Linked DNA regions of Halopiger aswanensis. The protein of the gene in region 1 binds, or shares a complex with, the protein of each later gene. Links are inferred from orthologs where the notes say so. Each region holds a gene or a part of one and is shown on either strand. Other genes may lie near its edges.

The links.
Region 2: the proteins of ATJ93_RS15790 (region 1) and fen are in contact, whole or in part, in a crystal structure (PDB 1RXZ), measured with the Archaeoglobus fulgidus proteins. The link is inferred for Halopiger aswanensis from one-to-one orthologs. Residues at the interface, in WP_010877842.1 of Archaeoglobus fulgidus: Asn43, Val44, Ala45, Met46, Pro120, Arg121, Pro123, Leu125, Gln151, Met192, Ser194, Asn218, Tyr219, Pro220, Ile237, Leu238, Ala239, Pro240, Arg241, Ile242, Glu243, Ser244; in WP_010877775.1 of Archaeoglobus fulgidus: Lys326, Ser327, Thr328, Gln329, Ala330, Thr331, Leu332, Glu333, Arg334, Trp335, Phe336.

Annotation. Positions count from the first base shown.
Region 1 is NZ_RAPO01000003.1:372,414-377,087, reverse strand. The notes cover bases 968-3,778. They hold ATJ93_RS15790 (DNA polymerase sliding clamp), read right to left. Parts: upstream 2,840-3,778; coding sequence 2,096-2,839; downstream 968-2,095. Other genes in these bases: ATJ93_RS15775 (universal stress protein), read right to left, coding at 3,567-3,778; ATJ93_RS15780 (hypothetical protein), read right to left, coding at 3,197-3,466; ATJ93_RS15785 (hypothetical protein), read right to left, coding at 2,927-3,178; ATJ93_RS15795 (helix-turn-helix domain-containing protein), read right to left, coding at 1,158-1,835; ATJ93_RS15800 (HalOD1 output domain-containing protein), read right to left, coding at 968-1,054. In the rest of the region: ATJ93_RS15805 (alpha/beta fold hydrolase), read left to right, coding at 1-727; more of ATJ93_RS15800, read right to left, coding at 740-967; more of ATJ93_RS15775, read right to left, coding at 3,779-4,001; ATJ93_RS15770 (uracil-DNA glycosylase), read left to right, coding at 4,148-4,674.
Region 2 is NZ_RAPO01000002.1:1,019,004-1,023,784, forward strand. What follows is about bases 648-3,565. They hold fen (flap endonuclease-1), read right to left. Parts: upstream 2,637-3,565; coding sequence 1,659-2,636; downstream 648-1,658. Other genes in these bases: ATJ93_RS11960 (zinc-dependent alcohol dehydrogenase family protein), read right to left, coding at 648-1,540; ATJ93_RS11970 (GNAT family N-acetyltransferase), read right to left, coding at 2,759-3,334; ATJ93_RS11975 (hypothetical protein), read right to left, coding at 3,374-3,565. Also shown: ATJ93_RS11955 (NAD(P)/FAD-dependent oxidoreductase), read left to right, coding at 1-481; more of ATJ93_RS11960, read right to left, coding at 518-647; more of ATJ93_RS11975, read right to left, coding at 3,566-3,865; ATJ93_RS11980 (DUF7344 domain-containing protein), read left to right, coding at 4,174-4,593. UniProt on the Methanocaldococcus jannaschii protein: Structure-specific nuclease with 5'-flap endonuclease and 5'-3' exonuclease activities involved in DNA replication and repair.

The DNA.
Region 1 (4,674 bases):
TACCCGCGGCACCGGCCGTTCGGACGCCGGCCTGCCACCACTGGTGCCGCGGCTGCCCGGTCGACTCCGGACGCCGCTGCTGTCTCGATTCGGCTACTCGGTCGAGGGGTTGGCTGCCGATCTCGAGGCCGTGCTCGAGGACGCGGGGGTGCGCAGCGCCCACATCGTCGGCGCGAGTTTGGGCGGGATGGTCGCCCAGCAGTACGCCGTCGAGTACTCGCGAGCGTCGTCGCTGACGCTGCTGTCTACGAGTCACGGCGGACCGGACGCCGCGCCGATTCCGGAGGAGATCCGCCAGCAGTTGCTCGCGTCGAGCGGCGACGGCGACCGCAAACGGCTTCGCGACTCGATGCGACCGGCCTTCTCCGAGCGGTTCACCAACCGAAACCCGCACCTCATGGACCGGATCGTCGAGTGGCGACGGGAGCAGGACGCCGGCGGTCCGGCCCAGATCGCGCAGGCTGCCGCCGTCTCGAGTTTCGATGTCGCCGATCGACTGGGGTCCATCCGCGTCCCGACGCTGATCCTGCACGGGAACGACGACCGCGTCGTGCCGCCCGCGAACGCGCGGCTCCTCGCCGAGCGGATTCCCGACGCCGAACTCGAGTACGTCGAGGGCGGCTCGCACTGTTTCTTCATCGAACGGGACGACCGCGTAAACGAGTCGCTGCTGGCGTTTCTGGAGGAACAGGGACGGGAAGGCCGGGTAGGGTCGACCCGCAGGTAGACGAGTCGCGATTCAGGCGCTCGAGGGTGCCGGCGCGTTCGCGTCTTCGATCTGGATCCGGCCGTCCGTTCGGACGCCGATGTCGAACCCCTCGTAGGTGAATCGGAGTTCGTGCGTCCCGGCGTCGTCGGCTCGCCGGGCGTGTGCGACGAGCGAGTCGAGCGCCTCCGGATCGACGGCGTCGTACAGCGGGGAGAGAGCGCCGGGATCGTCGTCGACGAGGGCCGCAACCGCGGTCACGATCGTCTCGCTCGCGCGTTCGCCGGCGTCGGGATCGAACGTCGCAACGCACCGTAGCGCGTCGTCGGAATCGTCAACGGAGGGCATACCCCCTCCTATTCCAACCGGCCCGGTAGGTGTGCTCCTTACTATGTAGTATTTTTAAGTAGTATCGGCGATCGGCCGCGGATCGGCGGCCGCTCGAGAGCCGTCAGTGTCGTCCCGCCGAGAGCCGCTCGTCGGGGCGGTCGAAGCCGAACAGTCCGGCCAACAGGTTCCGGTGGCCGCGGCGGAGTCGGCCGGCGAGCGACTGGCGCGTGATGCCGACCTCGGCCGCGAGATCCTCGAGCGTCGCCCGCCGCGGCTCGTCGAAGTAGCCTCGCTCGTACGCGAGTTCGAGCGCCTCGAGCTGGGCTGCAGTGAGTCCATCCTCGTCGCGGGCGTCGACCAGCGCCAGCGGCTGGAGCCGGGTCACGTCGATGTGAATCCCCTTGCGCCGACAGCGTTCCCGAAACGCGCTGACTGTCTCGTGGTCGTCGGCTCGCAGCCGGAACGTCCACTGATTCGCCGTTCCGGTCGCCGACAGCAGCGTGACGTTCGACGAGACGATCGCGTCGACGATCCCGTCGACATCGGGTCGCCAGACCGCACGGTAGAGCACACCCCGCGAGCCGAGGTCGTCGACCACCGTGAGCGTCTCCGCCGCCGAGGCGCTGATCGCCGCCTCGACCTCGGCCGGGCTCGCGCCGCGGATCCAGACGTAGGGAAACAGCGACTCCGTCGTCGGAACGATCCGCTCGAGTTCGATCGTAACGTCCGGCAGCGACGCGAACAGCGCGCCCAACGGGAACTCGTCGCCGTCGACGGTGAACTCGACGAGCGTTGCCATTACCCACCGCAACGACGATGCCATTGATAAAACCGAAGGGCGCCTCACGAACTGGACGCTGGGCGCTAGTTAGCGTGCAACCGAACCTGCGGACCGCAGCGGCGACTGTGACGCTATTTCCCGACGATCCGAATAACACAGGCTCGAGTCGGTCCGGGACGGCGAACGAACGAATAGCCGAGCAGCCGAGCAGTCGGGTAGTACTCGAGAACGAACGCGAACGAGAAGGCGAACAGGAACGAAACCGTGACCGCGTCGATTCAGTCGCTCTGGATGCGCGGCGCGAGCATGTAGGTGACCTGACCCTGCCCTTCCGCGAAGCCGAAGAACATCTTGACGGGGAACTCCTCGCCCAGATGCAGCGTTACCTCGGCGTCCGAGGGGATCGCCTTGTTCATGTCCTTCAGGTAGTCCAGCGAGAACAGCGAGTGGGCCGGGCCGGCCTGCAGGTCGATCAGGTCCTCACGGGTGAGCTCGAGGTGGACGTCGTCGGTGTCGCCCTCCGCGTCGACGTAGAAGAACTCCTCGCCCTCGTCGACGCCGAGCGCGATGTGGTCGGAGACCATATCGGCTGCGGTGACCGAGCGGTTGACGTCCTTGCCCTCGAGGATGACCTCGGCGGGCAGATCGAGGTCCGGAATGTCGGGTTCCTGGCGGATCGAGTCAGGGTCGATCAGCGCCAGGGTGTACTCGAGCCCGTCGATCTGGATGTGGAGCTTGCGGGTCTCTTCGTCGAGTTCGAGCTGGATGAGCTGGCCGGATTCAGCCATTCCCGCGATGTCCTCGAGCCGCGAGAGGTCGACGCCGATCAGCCCGCCGTCGGCTTCGTACGATTCGAACGCAGCCGCGTCGAGCGAGAGGTCGACCATCCCGACGTTGGCGGGATCGACGGCCCGGATTTCGAGCCCGTCTTCCTCGAGGTGGATCTTGCACTCGTCGACCAGCACGCTCACCGAATCGAGCGCGCTGGTGAGCGTTGCCGCGCTCACGATGGCCTTGAACATATAGGACGGGCTACGGACGGTTGCCATAAAAAGCCACCCTTTACGCGCGGGCGTGTGGTGTTCGGTGACGATTCGGGCCGTAACGAGTCAGTACTCGTCGCGCAGCCGGATCGGCTCGTCGGGTTCGACGTCGGCGGTACTCTCGTCTGCGTCGACCTCGAGGACGACGCCGATCTCCTCGCCGTTGCCGTTTACCACGCGCTTGCCGGTCTCGTCCGCGGTGATGTCGGTCAGGGTTCGGCGTCCGCCGTTCGACGGGAAAACTGCTGGCCCGGGTTTCGAAACGGCGGGTCGCCCGGAAGCCGTCGTCGCTCGAGTCGTCGACCGCGAATCACGCACTCGAGCGGCGAGTTCGCGTTAGGATTCGATCTTCTCGACGATCTGCTCGGCCTGCTCCTCGGCTTTGTCCTCGCCGACGTGCTTCTCGATGAGGACGCTGGTTACCTCCCAATCGTCCTCGCCCTCGACCTTTCCGGTGCGGACCTCGCTCCCCTCCGAGACCGACTCCGCAGGGTCCTCCGCCCAGTCGGGCGTCCGGATCTCGTCGTACTCGTCCGGATCGCGAAACCGGACGTGGATGTAGTCGTCCTCGGTCTCGACCTTGTTTACGGATGGTGTGTCGGCCATACCGGTACTGCGGCCGCCGCGAGCCTAACGATCGCCCCTGAATGCGCACGCTCTCGGTCGGCTCGAGCGCGAGGTTCCGTCTCGCGGGCAGAACTCGGCGTCAGCGGACGATCGTCACCGGCACCGGCGCGCGCCGCGCGACGGTTTCCGCGACGCTCCCCAACAGAACTCTACTCGCACCCGTCCGGCCGTGGCTGCCGATCACGATTCGATCGACGGCGTGCTCGTCGGCGTACTCGATGACTGCGTCGGCGACGGAGCCGACGACCTGATCCGTCTCGATCGACGCGCCGTGTTCGGCGGCCACCTTCCGTGCGTCGTCGAAGATCTCCTCCGAAAATTCCCGTTGCTGGAGTCGGAACTCGTCGTACTCCTCGTCGGTTTCCGCCTCGAGCGTGGGCGAGCCCGGTAGGTCGGCCGGATCGACGACGTGCAGCGCCGTGATCGTCGCGTCGGGCTGGTCCTCGAGCGCGAACTCGAGGGCGGCGTCGGACGGATCCGAATCGTCGACCGGAACGAGGACGTGCGTGGCCATACCCGCCGTTCGACGGCTGGCGACAAAAGGGTCCGCTCGCGATTGCGGCACGCGTCGTCCGAATTGCCACAGGGACTGGTGTGAATCGCCGTCCCCGGTGCGTACGCAAGGAAACGGTGTTTGCCGCGGCTGCTGTAGCGCAGTGCATGAGCGACGGCGACGCTACCGCCGACGAGGCGACCGACTGGGCGTTCGAAACGGAGTTCGCCGACGTCCTCGAGGCCGTCCCGGACGAACACTACGATCCCGACCAGTTCGTCCCCGGCGTCGGCCCGCTCTCGGCGGACGTCATGCTCGTCGGCGAAGCCCCCGGCGGGCAGGAGGTCACGCAGGGCGAGCCGTTCGTCGGCCAGGCCGGCAAACAGCTCGATCGCGCCCTCGAGTCGATCGGCTACGATCGCCGCGACTGCTACATCACGAACCTGGTCAAGGTCCGGCCGCCGGAGAACCGCGACCCCCACGTCGACGAGATCGAGGCCTGGTGGCCGGTTCTCGAGGCGGAAATCGAGCGCGTCGATCCGACGGTGCTCGTCCCGATGGGAAGTTTCGCGACCGCCGAGATTCTAGATACCGACGAGACGATCACGGATCTGCACGGACGGGAGTTCGAGCGCGAGGTACCACGCACCTCGGACTCCTCGAGTAGCGCGGAACAGAGTTCCGCGGACAGTCG
Region 2 (4,781 bases), on another replicon or contig:
GGGCGACGAAATTCCGTACGACCAGTTCGTCTGGACCGGCGGCATCGCGGGATCGGACGCGCTCGCGGGCGAGCGTCCGCTTGTCGAGAGCGACCTGCGACTGGACGAGCGGACGTTCGCGCTCGGTGACGCCGTTCGCGCGACCGACGCCGACGGGGAGCCGGTGCCGGCGAGTGCACAAACGGCCGTCCGCGAGGCGCGGACGGTCGCGGAGAACATTTCGCGCTTCGCTGGTGACGGGACCGACGCCGAAGCGGACCCCGACGCTCTCGAGCGCTTCGCGTTCGACTCGCCGGGCTGGACGGTCAGCGTCGGCGACGACGCCGTCGCACAGCTCGGCCCCGCCGTCCTCACGGGTCGACCGGCGAAGGCGCTGAAAGCGACCGTCGGACTGGGCTACCTCTCCGCGGTCGGCGCGGTCGGAAACGCGACCGACCGCTTGTATCGCGGGGTTCTCGAGAGACGGTTCGGTCGCGAGTGAGCGAGCGATATCGGCCGACTCGAGCCGGGAAGCCGCTCACTCGAGCGAGATGACGACCTTCCCCTGGTGCGCGCCCTCGTCGACGTAGCGGTACGCTTCGCGGACCTCGTCTTCCGAGAAGCCGAAGGTGCGGTCGATCACCGGCTCGATCTCGGCGGCTTCGATCGCGCTGTTCATCCGGTCGAACATCGCGCGACTGCCGACGCCCATCGAGCCCTCGACGGTGAGCGCCTTCTGGAGGATCGGGCCGGGGTGGACCTGCCCGTCGGGACCCGAGAGGACGCCGATCAGGTGGACGTAACCGTCGAACGCCGCGGCCTCGATCGACTGCTGAAGCGTGCCCGGGCCGCCGACCTCGATGACGTGATCGACGCCGCCGGTCTCCTCGGCCACCGCGTCACCCCACTCGGGCGTCTCCTCGTAGTTGAGCGTCCACGTCGCACCCAACTCGCGGGCCCGCTCGAGTTTCTCGTCGCTCGAGGAGGTGACGAAGACGTCGGCCCCCTGCATCGTCGCGAACTGGAGGGCGAAGGTGGAGACGCCGCCGGTACCGAGTGCGAGGACGGTCTCGTCGGCGGTCAGATCGCCTGCTTCCATCAGTTCGCGCCACGCGGTCAGCCCGGCGCAGGTGAGCGTCGCGCCCTGTTCGTAGGAGAGGTTCTCGGGGAGTTCGGCGAGCGAGGCGGCGGGGAAAGTGGCGTACTCGGCCAGCGTGCCGTCGACGTTCCCGCCCGTGGTTCGGGCGACCTTCTCGGGCGTGACGGGGCCGTCGATCCAGTCGGGAGCGAACGGCGTTGCAACGCGGTCGCCCGCCGAAAGGCGTTCGACCTCGTCGCCGACCGCGACGACCTCGCCGGCGCCGTCGCAGAGCGGCACGACCGGCGGTTCCGCGCCGGGATAGACGAGGTCCTCGTGGGCGATCGCCAGATCGCGGTAGTTGATCGACGCCGCGTGCACCTCGACGAGCGCCTCGTCCGCGGCGGGTTCGGGACGGTCGCGCTCGACTTCGACGACGCCGGCGTAGTCGCTCGAGGGTTCCTGGACTTCGTAGGCTTTCATCACCCGACGAAAGGAACCGGCGGAACTTCGGCCCTCGGTCCGGCGAGCGTTTTGCTGGCTCCGCGAACAACCGGCAACGCGGCGTTTCGGACCTCGGCGTGCCGTCTTCGGGTCTCCTCTACGTCCAGCGATCAAGTCCCGTCTGCGTCACGCTCTCCTCGATGCGCTCGAAGCCGCGTTCGACCTCGTCGGGGTCGACGCCCCACTCGTCGGTGACGTACTCCCGGGCCGCCGCGAGGTCGGGATCCATCGCGGTGTCGAACTCGTACTCGTCGGTCACGTTCGGATCGCGGAACAGCTGGCGGACGCGGTCGCCGTACTCGATCGAGTCGCCGCGGGCCTCGAGGACGCTCCAGAGGTCGCCGTGCTCGGTGATTTCCTTGATGGCCGTCTTCGGGCCGATGCCGGAGACGCCCTCGTTGAAGTCCGTCCCGATGAGAATCGCCGCGTCGATGAGTTGCTCGAGGGTGAGGTTGTGGTGTGCGAGGGTGGCCTCGAGGTCCATCAGTTCGGGATCGCCCTTGCTGGTCAGTTGGCGCAGCGTGAGCGGCGCGCCGAACAGCAGCGCGTCGTAGTCCTCGGAGCCGACGTAGTCAGCGTCGCCGCGACGGACGATGTGAGCGGCCTGGGCCTCGCCCTCCGCGGGCGCCTCGACGATCGGCACGTCGAGTAATCGGAGGAGTTCGCGGCTGGTCTCCTGAATCGTCGGCGTCAGCCGCTGGGTCCGGGACTCGAGTTGCGCGATGGCGACCTCGTCGCCTTCCTCGCGGGCGACCTCGAGTTGCTCCTCGTAGGTGCGCCGCTGATCGCGGCGGGATTCGATCTCGTCTTCCTTGAGTTCGGAGGGGCCGCCGTCGAAGACCATCACGGGCGTGACGTCGTTCTCGAAGAACTTGGGCAGTCCCTGCACGATGCCGACGAGGTTCGCGACCTCGGTGCCGTCGGCGGTCGTGTAGACGTCGCTGTTGGTCCACTTGACCGTCGTCGTCAGGTAGCGGTAGAGCCAGTTGTGCGCGTCGACGGCGACGACGCCCTCGATCTCGGAGAAGGGGATCTCCTCGATGACCGCGATATCCCGAAGTGCAGCGTTTCCCATTGCCGTGGTATTGGGCCGACCGGGATTTGAATCGTTGGCTTCCGGCCGGCCGCTGATTCAATCCTCGACGCTCGATTGCGGTTCCTCGAGACGCCCGGGGCGGATCACTCCACTCGCTGCGCTTAGCTGTCCGCCTCGACCTCGGGATCCGGCGGCTCGCTCCCGCGGCGCGACTCGAGGAACTCTTCCTCTTCCGCGGACAGATCGCGCTCGCGAAACTCCTCGAGGCCGGTCCGGTACCGCTCGGCGGCGTGTCGGTCGGGATCCTCGACCTCGTCGATCGGATCCGGCCGCGGGTACTCGAGGACGAGTTCGGCGATCCCTGTGGTCTCGCCGGTATAGGCGAACCCGCAGCGGTACAGCGCCTCGTAGGCGAAGGGGTTGTTGACCGCGATCCGGAGGCGCTCGTAGCCGCGCTCGAGGGCGCGGTCCCGGACCAGCCGACAGAGTCGCGGGCCGATGCCCTCGCCGCGGCGGTCGCGGGCGACGGTGACGTACCGCAGCCAGAGGGTGTCCTCGTCGGTGCGATCCTCGTTGAACGCGACGGCGGCGACGATCTCGCCGTCCTCGTCCCCTTCCTCGCGAGCGACGGCCTTGCCCGTGTTCGTCATGACGAACTTGCCGGCGTAGCTGAACCGCTCGTAGTCGAGGCGCAGTTTCGGTCCGTCCGGCGGCCAGTCGAGCAGTTCGTACTCCACACGCGCAGTTGGGGCGGGCGTCCCTATGTGGGTTCGGGATCAGAACCGATTCCGCCAGCGCTGGGTCCGCAGCACCTCGTCTTTCATCGCCGAACAGTGCTCGCGGGCGCGTTCCGCCTCGAATTCGTCGGTCAGGTCCTCGGCACACGCCTCCCACGAGCCGCCGATCGACGACCAGTACTCGAGGACGCTGTCCCGGTCCCAGCCCTCGGGCAGGTCGTCCAGCCCGTTCACGTCCTCGTCGACGACGTCGGTCAGCGCCTCGGTGTCCGTCGATTCGGGTGCGTCGTCGGCCTCGAGGGCGCTCGCTTGCATCGCCGAGGCGCGGTAGACCGCGGAGCCGACGGTCGGGGCCTCGAGGCCGACGACGTAGGCCGGACTGTCCTCGCTGGCATCGACAGACGTGAGGTCGTCCTCGCCCTTACCGCCGCCCTGCGGAAACTCGAAGTCCTCTGTCAGGACGGCCGCGACGACGCCGCGGCCGTCCGGGGTGGCGACGACGTCGCCCTCCTCGTATCTGGTACCGCTCATATCGGACCGTTCGAGGGCCGATTCGGTAGTGACGGTGCCGGGATTCGCAAGGACCGCGGGTAACTGACGGACCACGACCACTGAGGGGCGCCGAAACGGTCGCTAAACGTAACACTACGTCGGCCACCGCATGCAGTCACGGCCCGCTGCTCGAGCCGTCGCACCGTCGTGCCGTCGCGCCGTCGCGCCCGAGCGCTTAAGCGGTCGACACGTCCTACCGAACGGAACGCGGCCGCGATCGGCTGTCCAACCGAGTCTGCCGGCCCCAGACCTATCCGCGCCGCCGTGGATAGTGCGAACGTGACAGAATGACCGACGATGCCGAGTCCGACCCGCCGGACCAATCGGACCAGTCTGACCCGCCGGATCCTCCCGAGTCGTCCGCGGACGACCCGCTCGAGGACGTTCCGCTCTCCCTCGACGCACACCTCGATATTCTGGCCAACGAGCGCCGTCGCTACCTCCTCGAGTACCTCTGGGACCAGCCGGGACACGTCGGTTCGTTCGAGGCCGCGACGAAACACACGATCTCGCAACACGGGCAGAAATACGGGTGGCAACCGAACCACGACGACATCCAAGTCGATCTGCAGCAACACCATCTCCCGAAACTGGCCGACGCCGGCCTCATCGAGTACGATATCCGTAGCCAGACGATTCGGTATCGCGGCAACGACCGCCTCGAGGAGATTTACGAGCGGATCGTCGAGTTCGAGCGCGATCGCTAGTCGGCTCGAGAGTTGTCGGCAACGCTGCGAACGATCGGCTGTTGAGACGTGCGCGGATCGGGATTTGAACCACGCGAAGACGGTCGCGTTCGCTACGCTCACGGGCTGGGACTTCCCTAATTCAAATCCCTCATACGAGTGCTGTTGCTCGCAGGTTTGCGCATACAGAAATGCGCGGACCGGGATTT